Regions from separate parts of the Cognatishimia sp. WU-CL00825 genome, predicted to be linked through region 2. Evidence: riboswitches for the same ligand, from Rfam matches in the RefSeq annotation. Region 2 holds a riboswitch; the other holds the start of a gene.

Region 1 (4,674 bases), on a different contig from region 2:
CGCAACTGAAAATCAAGTGGCCGTTGCCATACGGGGAGGCATGTCGACGCAAGAAGCGTTTGAAACTTATGGCGTCATGTAGGTATACCAGTGTAACGGAGTTTAATGGATAAAGTACTAAAGGCGCGCCATGTCCCGCAACAATTCGATGTACAAAGAAGCATTTAACCGCAGCCTTGATTATATTTCAATGCTAGGGGTAAAGGCAAAACTACCTGCCGAAGTCGAATTGTCTGAAAATTGGGGCATCAGCAGAACCACGGTGCGTGCCGTCTTGCACCATTTGGATGAAACTGACGTTATTCGCTGGTCTGGCCGCAGCAAGATCATCTTGCGCAAGCCCAAAAAGGCCGACTATTTCGCCCAAGCCGAAACCATTTCCAGCAGTGCCAAAGTGGAAACCCGCTTTATGGAGTATATCCTCGGCGGGGATTTGAAACCCGGTGCGATTTTGCGCGAAAGCGAATTGGTGCGGGAGTTTGATGTCAGCACATCGGTGGTGCGGGAATTCCTGATCCGGTTCTCGCGATTTGGGCTGATCGAAAAAGAACCCAACAGGCATTGGGTTTTGCGGGGATTTACACGAAATTTTGCCATCGAATTGTTTGACGTGCGCGAGATGTTTGAGTTCCGCGCCTTTCGGCATTTGCTTACTCTTGACCCAAGCCATGACACACGCGCACGCTTGGTGGGTCTTGAAACCGCGCACCGCGCAATCATTGCTGACATCGACGGCCAGTATCTGAATTTTCCGCGGCTGGACGAACAATTTCACCACATAATGATCAATGAATTAGACAACCGCTTTATTGTCGATTTCTTTGAATTGGTTTCGGTGATCTTCCACTATCACTATCGGTGGAACAAGAAAGACGAACCAGAACGTAACCTGCACGCAGCGCATCAACATCTTGATATTATTGCCGCGATTCAGGCCGGTGACAACGACCAAGCACTTACGGCGTTTCAGACGCATTTGAACGATGCCCGCGCTACTTTGTTGAATTCCGTGATCTGGGACAGCGAAAATTGAGTATGCGCCCGGTTCCTGGGGCATCTGTGTATGCCTCCGGTTCTTTGGGCGAGTCGCAAGGTAGCCTTGCAGCCGCATTCACAAGCACAGATGACCTCTTGCCAGAAAGCCCTAGCTGATGTTGAAAAACATAGATCCGATTTTGTCCCCTGACCTTTTACATGTTTTGCGCAGCATGGGGCATGGCGACGAATTAGTCGTGGTAGATGCCAACTTTCCGGCGACCAGCCATGCCCAAAGGATGGTGCGTCTTGAAGGTGTCTCGGCCACGCATGCTGTGCAGGCCATCCTGTCGCTAATGCCGCTGGATACATATGTTGATGCGGCGGTTTTCTCGATGGAAAATGCCGCCGATGTCACAACACTGCCCCGCGTGGTGCAGGAGTTTCAGGACATTGTGTCGATGGAAACCGAAAATGAAATGCAGATACAACCCATTGAACGGTTTGGGTTTTACGATCGAGCAAAGACCGCGTTTGCAATTGTGCAAACCGCCGAAACCCGCCATTTTGGCAATCTTATTCTTAAAAAAGGCGTGCTGGCGGACACCGCATAGCGTCAAATTCTGGGACTATATTAACGCCGCAGGTGTCGAAAACTTAGTGCGTCCACGCGCCCTTGCGGTTTGTGGCAAAGTTTTCGCCATAGCCGCCAGCGCGCACATTTGGCTTGCGCTTATGCGGTTCAGTGACCTGTGCCTGGATGCCGCGTTCCTGGGCATAATCCAATGCGGCTTCTTTCGAAGAAAACCGTAATTTAACCTGCGATTGCGTATCATCGGTCGCGGTCCACCCCATCAGCGGATCGATATCGCGCGCTGAAGATTGGGTGAATTCCAGAACCCAAATCTTGGTTTTGGCTTGGCCCGATGTCATGGCATTGCGGGCAGGCTGATAAATACGAGCGATCATCGCAAACTCCTTGGTCTTGGTGCTTTATCCGGGATTTGTTCCTCTCGGGCAAGGCCTGAATCGTCGCAGCGCCGCCTCTGCACACCAGATTCTGGTCTCGTGTCAGTCCAAATCGGAAAATGCATTGACCAAACAACCCTAGCGAGAATATCGTGTCCGGACGCAGGGGGGTCTCGCTTTAGAGACTGAGAGGCGAATATGGGCATTAGCCCAGTGTCGCGACCCTTTGAACCTGACCCAGTTGATACTGGCGTAGGAAGCTAGGTGCGCATCGGCATTGGGTCTGTACAGCCCGTTGCACTGCGATTTCTGAATAAGGGTTGTACACCCTTTGTTTCCCGTTCCGACTTCACCTGGTGGCCTTTTGATTAATCGCTGAGGAGCACCATTTTGAATATTCCAAACCCCACCATCACAACGGGTGCCCTGCCCGCTTCGCGCAAAATCTATGTCAATGGTGACATTCATAAAGACATCCGTGTGCCGATGCGGGAAATCGCGACCCACGTCAGCGCAGGCGAACCGCCCCTGCCAGTTTATGACAGTTCGGGGCCGTATACTGACCCGGATTATCTAACAGATATTCGCCAGGGATTGCGCGCCCTGCGTGAGGATTGGATTTTGGCGCGCGGCGACGTCGAGGCCTATGACGCCCGTGCTGTCAAACCAGAGGACAACGGGTTTGTGGAAGGCGATCGCCTGGTCGCCGAGTTTCCACATCTGCGCAAGCCGTTGAAAGCAAAGGAAGGCAAGGCGGTCACGCAATATGAGTATGCCCGCCGAGGTATCATCACGCCGGAAATGGAATTTGTAGCCATCCGCGAAAACCAGCTGCGCGAAACATCCCCATGTCACCGCGATGGCAATGATTTTGGGGCCAATATCCCAGACTATGTGACACCTGAGTTTGTGCGCAGTGAAATAGCCGCGGGTCGCGCGATTATCCCGGCCAATATCAACCACCCGGAATTGGAACCGATGATTATCGGGCGCAACTTTCTGGTGAAAATCAACGCCAATATGGGCACTTCGGCCGTAACCTCTTCGATGGAAGAAGAGGTAGACAAGCTGGTGTGGTCGATCCGTTGGGGCGCGGATACGGTGATGGATCTGTCAACCGGTCGCAACATTCACAACACCCGCGAATGGATTATTCGCAATTCTCCGGTGCCTATCGGGACCGTTCCAATTTACCAAGCGCTGGAAAAAGTGAACGGCATCGCCGAAGACCTGACTTGGGACGTGTTCCGCGACACGCTGATCGAGCAGGCCGAGCAAGGTGTTGATTACTTTACGATTCACGCAGGCGTGCGCCTGCATATGGTGCCCATGACCGCTGAACGCGTCACCGGAATTGTCAGCCGAGGTGGTTCGATCATGGCCAAATGGTGCCTGCATCACCACAAAGAAAGCTTTCTATACGAGCACTTTGACGAGATTGCTGACATCTGCCGCCAATATGATGTTTCCTTCTCTCTGGGGGATGGCCTGCGCCCAGGCTCGATCGCGGACGCGAATGACGAAGCGCAATTTGCCGAGCTGGAAACCCTGGGGGAACTGACCAAGATCGCGTGGGCCAAAGGCTGTCAGGTGATGATTGAGGGACCGGGCCATGTTGCAATGCACAAAATCAAGGAGAACATGGACAAACAGCTGGAGTGCTGCCACGAGGCCCCATTCTATACGCTTGGACCTCTGACCACCGACATTGCGCCGGGATATGATCATATTACATCCGGAATTGGCGCGGCGATGATTGGTTGGTTTGGCTGCGCGATGCTGTGCTATGTGACCCCCAAAGAGCATTTGGGATTGCCAGATCGAGACGACGTAAAAGTCGGCGTCATCACGTATAAAATTGCGGCGCATGCCGCGGATTTGGCCAAAGGATTGCCAGGTGCGCAACGCCGAGACGATGCTTTATCACGGGCAAGGTTTGAGTTCCGTTGGGAAGATCAATTCAACCTGTCGCTAGACCCGGATACAGCGCGCGAATTCCACGATCAGACCCTGCCCAAAGAAGCGCATAAGGTCGCGCATTTTTGCTCGATGTGCGGGCCAAAATTCTGCTCTATGCGCATTTCACACGACATTCGCGCCGAGGCTCAGAAAGAAGGCATGGAGGCCATGGCAGCGAAATTTCGAGAGGGAGGCGCGTTGTACGTGCCCATCAAAGAAGACACCACCGACTAAAAAAAGTGCCTCTGCCTAAGTGGGGGCATGCTTTCTAGGGATTTTCAAGCGCCTTGGTTGCCGGACGTTCCACGGGGAGCGAGGGGTATTAGTGTGGGTCGCTCAGCAACCAAGCGCTGCTTGCCTCATAATGATACCGAAATTGTGAATTATTTAGCAAGCTTTTGGATCAATTATTGAAACACGTTAAAGTGGTGCGCACGATTTCGACTTCGCCTAAGAATTATAGTTCAAGGAAACAAACCACTTAGGCTATTCCTTAAATGACCATTCAAGTATTGCTGTCCTTACCTAGGGTAAACTTGCATCACACATTTGGTAAAATGTCACAAAACTGCGACAAACCGTCTCAATTTATTTGATTGTCTGGTCACAAAATAGATGATTGAGCCCCAGAATCACCCTGCTGCCAATTTTTGACAGCAGGGTAATGATATATTCGCCCCGATGGCAAAAGATTTCCCGGCACGGGTTGCAAGAGAACAAAAACAGATCAAATTAAGGGCAACAAAGGGAATCTCTATGCAGCTTGTCGAC
Region 2 (4,674 bases):
TCTCACTTTATAGATAATTTTATGATCGACTTCTGGTTTCATATTTTTTTATCTATTTTTAACCAGTGATCAAGAGGCTCAGCAAGAAACCCTACGTTTCTTTTGTGGAAATTGGTGATAATTGACAATTCTGTGGTCTTTATTGCGATTTCAGCCTAGGGACCGCGCATGGCAGATACTGACTCTCTTTCAATTTTTCTCGTAGGCACCCCGGGGCTTGAAGATGTTTTATGCGCCGAAGCACGAGCTTGTGGTTGGGCGGATGCAAAACCTGTACCGGGGGGCGTTGAAATCAGCGGTGGCTGGTCGGATGTGTGGCGCGCCAACCTAGAACTGCGCGGAGCCACCCGTGTGCTGGTACGCATCGGCAGTTTTATGGCTTTCCATCCGGCGCAACTGGACAAGCGCGCCCGCAAATTCCCGTGGGGTGATGTGTTGCGCCCAGATGTGCCTGTGCGTGTCGAGGCCGTCAGTAAGAAATCCAAGATTTATCACGCAGGGGCCGCCAAACAACGTATCGAGCGCGCCATCAGCGAAGAGTTGGGGGCTGAAATCTCGGCCGAAGCTGCGGTGGTGGTGAAAGTACGAATCGATGACAATGTGGTTACGCTGAGCGTCGACAGTTCTGGCGAGTCCTTGCACAAACGCGGCCACAAAGAAGCGGTCGGCAAAGCCCCGATGCGCGAAACCTTGGCGTCGCTGTTTTTGCGGTCATGTGGCTATGATGGGTCACAAGCGATCTTGGATCCGATGTGCGGCTCTGGGACGTTTGTGATTGAGGCCGCCGAAATGGCGCTTGGACTACAAGCAGGGCGCAGCCGTCAGTTTGCGTTTGAACACTTGGCTAGTTTTGACCCAGAAGCGTTTGCAGCGCTTAAGTCCAAGCCGGCCGATGACCAAACAGAGGTGCGATTCTTTGGCTCTGATCGCAACACCGGGGCCATCGCTATGGCTGCTGCCAACGCAGAGCGTGCGGGTGTGGCTGCGGTGACCTCGTTTCGTCACGCCTCTGTCAGCGATATGCAGCGGCCCGATGGCCCACCCGGTATTGTGATTGTGAACCCGCCTTATGGCGCACGTATTGGCAACAAAAAGCTGCTCTTTGGGCTTTATGCGGCTTTGGGGACACGGCTTAAGGAAGAGTTCCAGGGCTGGCGTGTTGGCATTATCACCAGCGACACCGGGTTAGCGCGTGCCACCGGCCTGCCCAAGCTGCGCAATGGCCCCCCGTTGCCGCATGGGGGATTAAAAGTACGCTTGTTTGAGGCTGGACCGCTTTAGGTCTTGGTGGCAGGATCGGATCGGGCGTTATGGTCGCGTTGGTGCGGTGTTAACCTTGAAGCGCTTGGCGTTTGATTTCCATAAAGCGGCCATCAGTATTTTCGCCCACCAAAGTCAGAGACGAGATCACAAAGGGTTTGGGCAGGGTATTGACCAGCACCTGGGTCAGGCTTTGCTTTAGCGTTTCGGCGTGCTCGACAGGCAGTTTTCCGGTCAGTGTCATGTGAAAGCGAAAGTCGTCCAGCGCATAGGGGTAGCCCCAGTTTTGCAAATTGGCCTCTTGTGAAAGGGTCAAGCGCGTCTTTTGGCGTTTTGCAACCTCTGCTTCGGTAGGAAAGGCGCGAAACCCATCAAGTTTGCGCAGGAAATTGGCCGCAAGCGCACCAAGTTCTGAAGTGTCGCCGGTAACAGTGAGCGCTAGGAAGCGGCCAAGGCGTGTCACCTCTAGCCCGTCAAGACTAACGGGTTTGCTGACCATGCACAGTTCTGTAAAGGCAGCCAACAGCGCTTCTTCGCTTTGGACGTCGGTCAATCTAAACGGCGGCTTAATTGTGCCGTGAAGCCCGTATTTTCTGGGGGCTTCTGTCAGTGCAGCGATGTCGTCGGTCACATCCTGCATATAGGGGTGGGCTACTGGCATGCCTGTGGCGATATCCCATCCAAGCCAAGCTGCGCCGAAATCAGCCAGTGCGCCCTCTGGTGGCGTATAAAAAATCGCATATCTTTGAAACTGCATCCATGGCCCTGCCTGTTGATCAGCGGCTTTACGTCTGGATTGTTTGGCCAACCCAAGACGCTGCGCTGTGGTTTTCCTAGCCATATCACCAGAAGTTGCTGTCGTGCAGTCCAGAATGCAGCTTTTCTTGCCATTCCTGCGTTGGCTTGTTAGTCACTCGCCATCCGTTGGGGTGCTTGCGTGCAAGCTGAGAGGCAATAGCCAACCCATCGAACCTGATCCGGTCAATACCGGCGGAGGGAACGGAAATTGGGCTAAGTCACTTAACCCTCCCATGTTCCCCCCTCTCTAAGGTGTTTGGCAAAGTTGCAAGGGGAAGTGCATGGCAAAGGCGGCATTAACGATCGCAGGCTCTGACAGTGGCGGCGGCGCTGGGGTTCAAGCGGATCTAAAGACTTTTTCCGCGTTGGGGGTTTTCGGCACCAGCGCGATCACGGCCATTACCGCCCAAAATACGCTGGACGTGACGGCAGTTGAAGCGATTTCGAACCCGGTTGTCGCCGCGCAAATCAAAGCTGTCTTGGATGATATCGATGTGCAAGCGGTGAAAATTGGTATGCTGGGCGCGCCCGATTTGATCGAGACTGTCGCCGCTGCGTTGGCGGCGTTTGCTGGCCCAATTGTGCTGGATCCGGTCATGTTGTCAAAATCCGGCGTGGCTTTGCTGCCCAGTGATGCCGTTGATGCATTGGTGCAGCATTTGGTGCCAATGGCCCATGTGCTGACCCCAAACTTACCCGAAGCGGCGCGAATTCTGAACGTGGCCGAGGCCACCGATGACGACGCGGTACTGGCCCAGGGCGCGCGATTGCTTGCGCTGGGCTGCAAGGCTGTGGTGATGAAAGGCGGCCACGCCAAAGGCGAGGTTTGCCGTGACTGGTTGTTAACGGATCAAGGCGCAATGGCGTTTGAAGCACCGCGCATTGACACCCGCAACACCCATGGCACCGGTTGCACCATGTCATCGGCCATTGCCGCCGAGTTGGCCAAGGGGGCTGATCTCTCTGACGCTGTCGCGCGGGCACATGCCTGGTTGCACAAAGCAATAGTGGCGTCAGATCAGATCGACATCGGTCAGGGCCACGGACCCGTGCATCATTTCCATGAGGTTTGGAGATGAATAAGAAAATCACAATTTTCGGTGGTGGCGTGGTGGGCCTAACCGTGGCCGCAGAATTGCACAGCCGCGAGTGTGATGTGACCGTAATCGACCCCAATGGCGCGCCGGGGCCGCACGGATGCTCTTGGTGGGCAGGCGGTATGTTGGCTGCGGATTGTGAAGGAGAGGTTGCTGAGGAACAGGTCGTGCGCTTAGGGCGTGATGCCGCTGCTTGGTGGCAATCCCAAGGTGCAAAGCTAACCTATAAGGGCTCTGTTGTGGTGGCGCTTGGGCGGGATCGTCAAGAGCTTGACCGTTTTGCGCGTCGTACCGAAAACCACGAGATGTTGGATCAGAGCGGCCTTGCGGCGCTTGAACCGCAACTGGCCGAGCGGTTTGACCGCGCTTTGCATATGCGGGCAGAGGCGCATCTGAATCCGCGAGTGACCTTGACCGATCTGCAGCAACGCCTGAAGTCCGAAGGCGTCAAGTTCTGGAAAGAAGGCGCTGGCGTTGGTCAGGTGATAGATTGCACAGGATTGGCTGCGCGACCTGCGCTGCCAGAAATGCGTGGCGTTAAAGGTGAAATGGTGATCCTGCGCGCACCAGATATCCGCTTAGACCGTCCAATCCGCCTGCTGCATCCGCGCTTTCCTCTATATATCGTGCCGCGTGGCGATGGCGTCTTTATGCTAGGGGCAACCCAGATCGAAAGCGGAGAGCGATCCCGCGCCACGGTGCGGTCCGTGATGGAATTATTGAATGCTGCCTATGCGCTGCATCCAGCATTTGGCGAAGCGGAGTTGTTGGAAATTGGTGTAGATGCACGCCCTGCCTTTCCGGACAACCTGCCGCGGATCACTCAGAAGAATGACAAAATTTATGTGAATGGGCTGTTTCGGCACGGCTATTTGCTGGCCCCTGCGATGGCGCGGATGGTTGGCGAATGGCTGCTGGATGGCAAAACACCGGAGTTGTTGCATGAAGATCATGGTTAATGGCGAAAAGCATGAGGTTGAGGCGACTTCGCTTGCGGCAATATTGGTTGAACTTGGCCATGGTGGGGCCAAAGTCGCCACAGCGGTCAACGAAGATTTTGTACCTGCCACGCTGCGTGAAACCACAGAGATAAAGGACGGGGACCGCGTCGAGATTGTCGCGCCGCGTCAGGGGGGATAGATATGCCAACCTTTTACGGAAAAGAAATCAACTCGCGCTTGATGCTAGGCACTGCGCAATATCCGTCGCCTGCCATTCTGGCGGATGCCTTTCGTCGTTCTGGCGCAGGCATTGCAACGGTTTCCGTGCGCCGCGAAGCCGGATCTGACAAAGCCGGGCAAGCTTTTTGGGACCTGATCAAAGAGCTGGATGTGGCGCTGCTGCCCAATACCGCCGGCTGCCATTCGGTGCGCGAGGCGGTGACCACCGCCCATATGGCACGCGAATTGTTTGACACCCCTTGGATCAAGCTCGAAGTCATTGGCCACGCAGATACACTCCAACCAGATGTGTTTGGCTTGGTCGAAGCCGCGCGCATTTTGTCCGAAGATGGCTTTCA

Evidence for each region. A riboswitch is a leader RNA that binds a small molecule or an ion and turns the genes downstream of it on or off. The one in region 2 is predicted to bind thiamine pyrophosphate.
Region 1: linked by a shared signal. The riboswitch ahead of thiC (phosphomethylpyrimidine synthase ThiC) and the one ahead of thiD (bifunctional hydroxymethylpyrimidine kinase/phosphomethylpyrimidine kinase) in region 2 are both predicted to bind thiamine pyrophosphate.

The regions. Positions count from the first base shown of each region.
Region 1 is NZ_BAABWX010000001.1:1,517,580-1,522,253, forward strand. It holds gene ABXG94_RS07575 (RraA family protein) at 1-82, shown strand, start outside; gene ABXG94_RS07580 (GntR family transcriptional regulator) at 131-1,033, shown strand; gene ABXG94_RS07585 (RbsD/FucU family protein) at 1,152-1,589, shown strand; gene ABXG94_RS07590 (ETC complex I subunit) at 1,633-1,944, opposite strand; TPP riboswitch at 2,099-2,220, shown strand; gene thiC (phosphomethylpyrimidine synthase ThiC) at 2,335-4,137, shown strand; gene uvrB (excinuclease ABC subunit UvrB) at 4,660-4,674, shown strand, end outside.
Region 2 is NZ_BAABWX010000007.1:70,418-75,091, forward strand. It holds gene ABXG94_RS16460 (THUMP domain-containing class I SAM-dependent RNA methyltransferase) at 169-1,281, shown strand; gene ABXG94_RS16465 (DUF1045 domain-containing protein) at 1,331-2,101, opposite strand; TPP riboswitch at 2,176-2,276, shown strand; gene thiD (bifunctional hydroxymethylpyrimidine kinase/phosphomethylpyrimidine kinase) at 2,340-3,137, shown strand; gene ABXG94_RS16475 (FAD-dependent oxidoreductase) at 3,134-4,114, shown strand; gene thiS (sulfur carrier protein ThiS) at 4,098-4,295, shown strand; gene ABXG94_RS16485 (thiazole synthase) at 4,298-4,674, shown strand, end outside.